One region of the Methylobacterium sp. J-092 genome, then DNA from elsewhere that is predicted to be linked to it. Evidence: riboswitches for the same ligand, from Rfam matches in the RefSeq annotation. Region 1 holds a riboswitch; each other region holds the start of a gene.
What was found. Region 1 has a riboswitch for cobalamin ahead of MKK60_RS04140 (CbtB-domain containing protein). Riboswitches for the same ligand answer to the same signal wherever they lie in the genome.
Positions count from the first base shown of each region.

Region 2: it holds a riboswitch for cobalamin, as region 1 does, so the genes downstream of both, MKK60_RS07480 (TonB-dependent receptor) here and MKK60_RS04140 (CbtB-domain containing protein) in region 1, are expected to answer to the same signal.
Region 3: it holds a riboswitch for cobalamin, as region 1 does, so the genes downstream of both, MKK60_RS13890 (TonB-dependent receptor) here and MKK60_RS04140 (CbtB-domain containing protein) in region 1, are expected to answer to the same signal.

Region 1 covers NZ_JAKSXU010000053.1:24,110-27,376, reverse strand. Annotated here, with positions in the region: gene cobW (cobalamin biosynthesis protein CobW) at 1-375, opposite strand, end outside; gene MKK60_RS04150 (DUF1636 family protein) at 394-762, opposite strand; gene MKK60_RS04145 (CbtA family protein) at 755-1,504, opposite strand; gene MKK60_RS04140 (CbtB-domain containing protein) at 1,527-1,703, opposite strand; cobalamin riboswitch at 1,740-2,021, opposite strand; gene cobU (bifunctional adenosylcobinamide kinase/adenosylcobinamide-phosphate guanylyltransferase) at 2,089-2,616, shown strand; gene cobO (cob(I)yrinic acid a,c-diamide adenosyltransferase) at 2,613-3,215, shown strand; gene MKK60_RS04125 (cobyric acid synthase) at 3,250-3,267, shown strand, end outside.
Region 2 covers NZ_JAKSXU010000070.1:23,759-27,025, forward strand. Annotated here, with positions in the region: gene MKK60_RS07475 (App1 family protein) at 1-676, shown strand, start outside; cobalamin riboswitch at 761-969, shown strand; gene MKK60_RS07480 (TonB-dependent receptor) at 1,305-3,267, shown strand, end outside.
Region 3 covers NZ_JAKSXU010000119.1:55,692-58,958, reverse strand. Annotated here, with positions in the region: gene MKK60_RS13890 (TonB-dependent receptor) at 1-1,645, opposite strand, end outside; cobalamin riboswitch at 1,764-1,978, opposite strand; gene MKK60_RS13885 (DUF2778 domain-containing protein) at 2,047-3,201, opposite strand.

The sequences.
Region 1 (3,267 bases):
CACCCGCGAGCGGATCGCCGGCCACTGGAACGCCTGGACCAGGGGCTTGGGCAGGGCGAGGCCGGACGTCTCGATCAGGATTTGCTCGGGCGGGTTCGGGCGATCGAGAAGAGCCGTCATCGCCGGCACGAAGTCGTCCGCGACGGTGCAGCAGATGCAGCCGTTGGGAAGCTCGACGATCGAATCCTCGGTGCAGCCCTCGATGCCGCAGGCGGCGAGGAACGACTTGTCGAAGCCGATGTCGCCGAACTCGTTGACGAGGATCGCGAGCCGGCGCCCGCCGGCATTCTCGACCACGTGGCGCACCAGCGTCGTCTTGCCCGCCCCGAGGAAGCCGGTGACGATGGTGCAGGGGATCTTCTGGACGATGCTCATGGGGATCTCGCCGATGGCTCAGGCCGCGCGCGGCGGAAACGGGGGGATGCGGGCGACGACGCCCTTGCGGAATTCCTGCGGCCTCTGCTTCCACGGCACGATCCCGTCGGGCGTGCCGGCGTAGAGGCCGACGCCGTCGAGAATGATGCGTGCGGAATCCGCCGGGTCGAGGTCGCCGTAGACGTAGGTCCAGCGATCCTCCGCCGCCACGGCGACGGTGCAGGGCCGCTTGCAGACCGACAGGCACTCGACCGCTTCGATCGTCACGCCGTCGGGGGCGGGAAGCGCACGCAACGCGTCGAAGAGGCGGGCGCCCGCGCGCGGGCCGTCCGGCGCATCGCTCTCCATCCGGCAGGTGGTGCAGACGTAGAGGATCGTGTCAGCCACGGGCGCCTGCCGCGGCCTTCGGGCCGAAGGTCTGCCAGGCGCGCCCGAAGGCCAAGCCGATCACCGCCCAGAACACGAAGGCGATGGCGAGCGAGCGCGCGGCGAACTGCGCGGCGAGGCCGGCGGGAAGCTCGGACGGCGTCGCCGCCACCTCCGGCGCACCGGCCAGATGCGGCGCGACGATGAGCACGATTCCGCCGAGGATGGTGATCGGCACCCGGCGGATCGCGATGAGATAGATCCCCATCGCGGTGGCCGACGCCGTCATCACCCACCAGACCTGGCGGGCGGCCAGCGGGGCCGCCTCGCTGCCGGGCAGCTCGGGCGGCAGGCCCAGAGCCGGCGCGAGCGCCACGGCGAGGAAGCCGGCGACCGCGAAGGCGAGCCCGCGCTCGGGCGACGGCTCGCGGCCGGTGGCCAGCATCACCGCGCCGAGGAGCAGGGCGTAGCCGATCCCGCCGACGAGGGTCGCGAGCCCGGTGAACAGCATGCGCGGCAGGCCGGCGGCCGGCTGCCATTCCGGCTCGGCCTTGGTGTCGTGGTCGTGCCCGGCATGGGCGAGCACGATCGGCAGGCGCCCGGCCAGCGGGGCCGCCGAGGCGGCGGCGCCGGGAGCGGCCTGGGTCTCGTAGCGCTCGGCGGCGATGATCAGCGGCGAGGTGAGCGCGAGCTCGAGCCCCGTCACGAGGACGGCCGCGAGGAAGCCGGCGGCGAGCGCCGCCGACAGGAGCCGGATGAGCATGGGAACGCCTGGGTTCAGGCGGTCAATGGCAGGGGAAGTTCTGCGTGTGCCGGAAGTCGTGCGCCGCGTTGTGCAGCGCCGAGGCCGGCGAGAAGCCGGCGAGGAACACGAGCCCGAGGCCGAGCATGGCGGCGGCGACGATGGCGACGAAGCCCTCGTTCGCGCGGGTGCCGGTCTGGGTGAGGGTCTGGGTGGTCATGTCGACAACATCTCCGGCCGCCCCGCCGGCGGCGTTCGAGAAAGCGCGGGGGACGGCAGGTCTCCTGGCTCGCGGATCGCAGCGCCTGCCGCCTTCCCGAAACATCGGTGGCCGAGGGCAGGAGCTGAGGGCTCCCACGGCGATCCGGGCTTCGATCCGCAACGCAGTCCCATCTTGGACAGGTCGGTTCAACGAAGCCCGGATCGCCGTGGGGACCCTGGCCGCTTACAGTTGCGGGGGCAGCCGCGGCATCGGGTTTCCCCTCACCGCATTCCCTTTTCACCCCGTCTCCGGGGCACCGTCGCGTCCAGCCATAGCCTGTCCGGTCTCCCCGCACAACGGAGGCTTTGACGGGCGCACAGGGGTTGGGGCATGGGTTCCAGCCATGCAGCAGGCCGCGCCTCGGACGACCCTCGTGCTCGGCGGTGCGCGCTCGGGCAAGAGCGCCTACGCCGAGAGGTTGATCGAGGCGGTGCCGGGCCCGTGGCTCTACCTCGCCACGGCACAGGCCTGGGACGACGAGATGCGCGCGCGCATCGCCCTCCACAGAGCGCGGCGCTCCGGCGACTGGATCACTCGGGACGTGCCGAACGCTTTGGCCGCCGCGATCGCCGAGGCGCCGGGGCCGGTGCTGGTTGATTGCCTGACCTTGTGGCTGACGAACCTGCTGCTTGCCGATGCCGACCTCGACGCCGAGATGGCGGCGCTCCGCAGTGCCTGCCGGGAAGCGCGCGGGCCGCTCGTCCTCGTGTCGAACGAGGTCGGCCTCGGGATCGTGCCCGACAATGCGCTCGCCCGCCGCTTCCGCGATGCGGCCGGACGCCTCCACCAGAGCCTCGCGGCCGAGTGCGACCGCGTCGTCCTGACGGTCGCCGGGCTGCCGCTCGTCATCAAACCGCAGGGAACGCCATGATCGACGACGCCGAACGCCATCGCGAGAAGATGGAGAAGCGCAAGGCGGTGCAGGACGCCGAGGTCGCGGCCAAGACGATCGAGAAGGGCCTGCTCATCGTCAACACCGGACCCGGCAAGGGCAAGACCACGGCGGCGCTAGGCCTGGCGCTGCGCATGCTGGGGCGCGGCCACAGGGTCGGCGTGGTGCAGTTCATCAAGGGCGCGTGGGACACCGGCGAGGCGCATGCGCTGAGGACCTTCGGCGACCGGGTCGCGTGGCACGCGATGGGCGAAGGCTTCACCTGGGAGACGCAGGACAAGGCCCGCGACATCGCCGCCTGCCTCAACGCCTGGAACCGGGCGACCGACCTGATGGCCGACCCGAGCCTCCGTCTCCTGATCCTCGACGAGCTCAACATCGCGCTGCGCTACGACTACCTCGATCTCGACGCGGTGGTGGCGACCCTGAAAAGCCGTCGCCCGGACCTGCACGTCGTCGTCACCGGCCGCAACGCCAAGCCCGCGCTGATCGAGGCCGCCGACCTCGTCACCGAGATGGGCAGCGTGAAGCACCACTTCGCGGCGGGCGTGAAGGCGCAGGAGGGGATCGAGTTTTGATGGAATGGTCCCTTCAGCCGTGACCCGAAGCCTAATGATCCAGGGCACCGGC
Region 2 (3,267 bases), on a different contig from region 1:
CCCCGGCGTCGCCGCGCTCTACCGGGCCCTCTACGTCGGCCCGGACGGCATCGAGGCCAACCCGATGCTCTACGTCTCGCGCGCGCCGTGGGGCCTGTACGAGATGCTGTCGGAGTTCTTCACGATCCACGGCATCCCGGTGGGCCCGATCCTGTTCCTGCGCGAATGGGGCCTGTCGTGGAAGCACCCCCTCCCCCGCCGGGCGGAGGATCACAAGCGCGCCCTGATCGTCCACATGCTGTCGCTGTATCGCGACCTGCCCTTCGTGCTGATCGGCGACAGCGGGCAGCACGATCCGGAGGTCTACGGCCGGATCGTCGCCGACCATCCCGGCCGGGTGAAGGCGGTCTACATCCGCAACGTGTCGCGGGACGCCGACCGCATCCGCGAGATCGAGGCGCTGGCGCAGGTCGTCGCGGCCGCCGGGAGCCACCTCGTCATCGCCGCCGACAGCACCGCCATCGCCCGGCACGCGGCGAGCCTCGGCCTGATCGCACCGGGCGCGGTCGCCCTGGTGGCGGACGAGCACGCGGCCGGCGGCGAGCCGGCGGAGCTGACCGCGGAGACCGCCCTGCCGGGCGACCTCGGCTCCGTCCTCGGCGGCGCCGGAGGAACCTTGCCGCCGAGCGTCGTCGTCGAGGCGTCGGCGCAGGACGGATCGCATGTCTCGACCTAGCGCCACCGTGCGCGCCGTCGCTGTCGCCGCCGGGTCACACTTCACAGGAGCGTGATTCCGGCCGTTGACTCTTCGGGACCGCGGAAGCCACTTGGCGGGGACGGTTCCCCTCGGGGATCAAAAGGGAACGCGGTGAGGACGAGGCTCCGAGGAGCCTTTCCGATGCCGCGGCTGCCCCCGCAACTGTAAGCGGCGAGCCTCCATCAACACGTCACTGGGTCACGGCGCCTGGGAAGACGATGAGGGGCAGCGACCCGCGAGCCAGGAGACCTGCCGTCAGTCGTGGTCACACGCGAAACGCGTCGGGCGGGGTGCCTCGACGGGTGTCGAGACGCATGGGCCCGCGCGGCGCATGCGGGGCGGCCTCGTTCGCGGTGACGTGCCACCACACGCGTCCGCACGTCCCTTCCATGCCCTTGCCCACCGCGAGACCCGCGCCGAACGACGCACAGGAAGCCGCCCGGCATCCGTGCGCCGGCGGCCGAGCCGCGTTCGGCCGATCGCCTAATTGTAACATTGTTACATTCGATGTAGATCGAGGGTCGGGCAGGCCGTCGCGTCGCGCCGATAGAGCCGAATCCGATCCATGCTCGTTCTTCTGCAAACCGCTCGTTCCCTCGGGCGCGCGATGCGCTGCCCGCTCCTCGCCGGCACGGCGCTCGTCATCCTCGCTCCGCCGCGAGAGGCCGGCGCGCAGCCGGTCGCCGGCGAATCGGCGAGCGTCGTGCTCGACACCCTCACGGTCGCGGGCGACGGCGTCGGCTTGAGCCGCGCCGCGCCGGTCGGCCTCAACCTGCGCACGCCCGACCGCGGCGCGAGCCGCCTCGGCCTCACGCCGCTGGAGACCCCCGGCAGCGTCGACGTCATCTCCGGCGAGACCGCGCGGCTGCGCGGCCAGGACACGATCGCGGACGCCGTGACGCAGAACGCCACCGGCATCACCACCATCGCCTCGCCGGGCAACGGCAACGGCGCCTTCACCAGCCGCGGGTTCTCGGGGCCGAACTCGATCCAGCAGCTCTACGACGGCACGCGGCTGTTCGTCGGCGCCAACACGGTGACCTTCCCGTTCGACACCTGGAACGTCGAGCGCATCGAGGTGCTGCGCGGGCCGGCCTCCGTGCTCTACGGCGACGGGGCGATCGGCGGCGTCATCAACGTGGTGACGAAGAAGCCGACCTTCACGCCCATCAACGTGGTGCGGGCCGGCGTCGGATCGGACGGGATCGCGCGGCTCGCCCTCGATTCCGGCGGCCCGATCGGCGACGCGGTGGCCTATCGCCTCAACGTCAGCGGCAACCGCGCCGGCGGCTGGATCAGCCCGGACGGCGACTTCCGCAACCTCGCGGTCTCGGGCGCGATCCTGCTCCAGGCCACGCCCGACCTCGCCTTCACCCTGAGCCACGACCTCGGCTATCAGGAGCCGGCGCGCTACTGGGGCACGCCGCTGGTCGACGGGCGCATCCCGGATTTCATCCGGTTCAAGAACTACAACGTCCGCGACGCCAAGATCACCTGGGCGGACAACTGGACCCAGCTCAAGACGGAGTGGACGCCCACCGCCGACATCACGGTGCGCAACACCGCCTACCGGCTGCAGAGCAGGCGCCACTGGCTCGACGTCGAGACCTACAGCTTCAACCGATCGACGCGATTGGTCGACCGGAGCGACTACACCGAAATCTACCACCAGCAGGAACAGCTCGGGAACCGGTTCGACGCCGCGTTCAAGGGCACGCTGTTCGGCTTCCGCAACGAGTTCCTGGCCGGCTTCGACGTGAACCACATCGACTTCCGGCACATCAATAACTTCTCGACCGTCGGATCGGGCCTCGTCATCAGCGTCCCGCTGACGGATTACGACCCGGGCTCGTTCCCGCTGAACGGCCGCGCCAGCCCGGCCTACGCGACAAGCACCGACCAGGCCTCGGTCTTCGCCGAGGACCGGCTGATCCTCACCGACCAGCTCTCGTTCCTGTCCGGCGTCCGGTTCGATGCCTCGACCCTGCAGCGCGAGAACCTGATGAGCAACGCGCAGTTCGAGAAGTCCTTCCAGGGCCTCGGCTACCGCTTCGGGCTGGTGTTCAACCCGACGCCGGACACCGCGCTCTATGCGCAGGTCGCCACCGCCACGGACCCGGTGAACAGCCTGATCACGCTGTCGCAATCGCTGGCCGGCTTCAAGCTCTCCACCGGCGAGCAGGTCGAGCTCGGCGCCAAGGGCGTGTTCTGGGACGGCCGAGGCGAGTGGACGCTCGCCGGCTACCGCATCGTCAAGGACAACCTGATCTCGGCGGTGCCGGGCCAGCCGAGCGTCTCGACGCAGGTCGGCCGGCAATCCTCCTACGGGGTCGAGGCGGCGCTCTCGCTGCAGGTCACGCCGCTCTGGCGGGTCGACGCGAACCTCGCCCTGCTGCACGCGCAGTACGATTCCTTCGACCAGGCCGTGAACGGCGCGACGATTTCGTACGCCGGCAACCGGCCGATCGACGTGCCCGAGCGGGTCGCCAACCTCTGGCTCAATTACGCCTTCGCGCCGACCTGGGAAGCACGGGTCGGGTTCCAGTACGTCGGCGAGGTGTTCAGCGATT
Region 3 (3,267 bases), on a different contig from region 1:
GGTTCTCCGACGCGAAGTCGAGGCGGAACAGGGCCAATGCGGTCTCCAGCCCGGCGATCGAGCGGTTGCGGATGCCGACCTCGTAGCCGGTCGAGGGCACGAGGAAGGGCGAGCGCGCGATGTTGAAGAGGGGGCTCGCCGGGTCGACCGTCGCGGTCACGCCGCGCACGTCGTTCGAGTGGAAGCCGCCGCCGTAGTTCACGTAGAGCTCGGTGTCGAACCACGGCCCCAGCACCAGCCCGAGCTTCGGGTTGACGATGCCGTCCCGTGCCTTGCCGGAATTGGCCGCCGTGTCGGAGACCACGTCGCCGTAATAGCCGTCGGCCCGGAAGCCGACGCTGGTGCGCAGCCAGTCGGTCCAGCGCACGCGGTTGTCGACGTAGAACGCCCCGCTCGCCTCGAGCACCCGGTCGTCGAGGACGCCCGTGCGGAACTGGCGGTTCGCGGTGTTGAACAGCCCGACGCGGATCGCGTCGGTGCGGGTCTGCACCCCGATCTCGTTCTCCATCGGATGCCCGAACAGGTCGCCCTGGAAGACGTGGCTCACCTCGCCGCCGCCGAGGATGCGCTGGTCGAGCTGGTGGAACTGGTCGCCGTTGACCGGATCGTTGAGGAAGTAGGTGAAGTCGTTGAACAGGTTGAGCTGCGAGCGGATGACGTAGGCCGAGGCCCGCGTGACGCCGGTGTCGTCGGTCATGCTCCAGCGGCCCGAGAGCGAGAACCGGCTGCTGTCGCCGCCGTCGGTCGGGTTCAGGGTGCCGAAGCGGCCGATGATCCCCTCCGACACCGCGCGCGACGCGATCTGGTTGGTCGCGGTCCAGCGGCTGGCATAGGCCATGCCGGTGACCGAGAACCCGTCGAGCGCCGTGCCCTGGCTGTAGCGCACCACGCCGTTCACCTTGCGCAGCGCATCCGGCACGTCCCACGGGCCGTCGTAGACCTGCGCCTCGCCCGCCACGAGCAGGTTGCCCTGGCCGAGGGGGGCCGAGGCGATGGTCAGCGCCCGCGCATAGCCGAAGCTGCCGAACGAGGTCAGCGCGACGTTCTTGGCGACGGTGTCGAGGTAGTCGATCCGTACCGAGCCGGCCGAGGCGAAGTCGCCGTCGCGGACGAAGTACGGCCCCTTGTGGAACGCCACCGCGCCGACGAGCTCGGGGATCAGGAAGTTGATGTCGGCGTAGCCCTGGCCGTGCGCGTGCGTGCGCATGTTCACCGGCATCCCGTCGACCTCGATCGCGATGTCGGTGCCGTGGTCGAGGTTGAAGCCGCGCAGGAAGAACTGGTTGGCCTTGCCCTCCCCCGAATGCTGGGTGACGATCAGGCCGGGCACGGATTCGAGCACCTCGCCCGGCCGCGTGATCGGGCGGCTGTTGATCTCGGCGCCGGAAACGATGCCGGCGCTCGCCGCATCCACCGTCCGAAGCGCCCCGCCGGCGCCGATGGTGCCGCCGACGTAGCCGGCGCTCGCCGCAGCCCCGGCGGCGGGCCTGGGATCGTCGGCCGTCACGGAGATCTCGGCGAGGTTCGCCTCGGCCTCCCCGGCGGCGGGGCGCGCCAGCGCGGCCGGGCCCGAGAGGGCGGCGGCGCAGGCGAGAGCGAGCAGGGTTGGCGTTCGGAAGACGGGCGGGGACTGGGACGCGGACACGGGACCTCGGGCGACGCGGACGTGGCACGTCACCGCGAACGAGGCCGATCCACCGCTCCGTCCATCGGACGGCCGGGGGCTTCGACACCCGCCGGAACACCCCGCCCGACGCGCTTCGCGTGTGACCACGACTGACGGCAGGTCTCCTGGCTCGCGGGTCATCGCCCGCCACCGTCTTCCCGGATGCGGCGCATCCAGTGACGTCCAGTGGTGGAAGGCTCGCCGCTTACAGTTGCGGGGGCAGCCGCGGCTTCGGGCAAGGCCCCGTCGGGCCCTCCCCTCACCGCGTTCCCTTTTGATCCTCGATGAGGAACCGTCGCGTGCAGGTTGCGTCGGGCGGCGCCGGCCCGTCAATCCGGCTTTCGGACGCCGTCGCCGGGTGTGGCCGATCGGTGACGGCGTCAGCGGCTCGCGGCGAAGCGGGCCGGGCCGTCGCCGCGGCCGGTCACCACGACGAGGCGGCGGATCTCGCCGCGCAGGAACGCCTGCAGGAAGCGGTCGTAGTTGTGGAAGGACACGCAGCCGTTCGAGGCGCCGCTCGGCCCGAGCATGTAGGTGTGGGCCAGCAGCCCGTCGCGGCCGTGGATCGCGGCGGCGCCGCCCACCGGGTTGAGGCGGATCGCCCGCACGCCGTGGAACAAAGCCTCGCGCTCGGTGAGGTCGTAGGTGCCCGGCGGGGTCGAGCCGCGCATGCGCAGGTGCACGAAGTCGGGATGGTCCATGCTGGCGCCGAGGCCGGAATGGGCTTCCAGCACCTCGCCGTTCGGCAGGCGGACGGTGCGGGCGGTGATGTCGTAGATCGCCGTGCCGGCGCCCGCGTCGGGGCTGGGGAACAGGCGGCCGCGCGACCGCTCCAGCCCGGGGCTCTCGAGGGCGGCGTAGGCCAAAGCCGGGCCCGGGTCCTTCCGCGCGGCGAACAGCTCCTCGAAGAACGACGGCGTCTCGGCGGTGGGCGCCGGCACCGCCTCGGGCACCCGGCGCGGGGCGCGGCGCAGGGCGAGGCGCTGCGGCACGGGGGCGGCGATCAGGTCCGCCGGGCGGGCGACCGGCAGCGGCACGATCTGGGCCTGCCGCACGACCTCGGTGTCCCGCAGGACCTGGGTAACCCGCAGGACCTGCGTGTCCCGTAAGACCCGGCTTGCCCGCAGGGCCCGCACCTGCTCCACGACCTGGGCCTGCCGGCCGGTCTCCGCCGGGGGCGCGGCCTCCGTCGAACGCGGCTCGGCGGCCGCGAGCGTCGCGATGGGCGGGGCGAAACGCGGCTCCGGCGGGGTGAGCGCGGCGCCGAGGGGCGCGCCCTGACGGTCCGCGCCGGCCTCCGGGTCCAGCATCGGCCGGGGATCGAACAGGGCGGCGAGGGCGGTCGACCCGGTGCTGCGGGCCTGGAGCCTCGCGACCTGCGGCACCGGCTCGGTCCCGCCGCCCGGCGGCACGCCCTCGAGGGTGACGAGGCAGAGCAGGGCGGCGAGCGTGTTGCGAAGGATCGGGTGGCGGCGTGCCCGCCGGCGGCGGGCGGGACGCGTGAGGCCGCAGGAGGAGCGCGGGTGATGAGGCATGCGGACTCGACTCGAAGGCGACCCGGTGCCCGCAGCCGCGCAGCGTCCGGCCCTCGCCCGCGACGG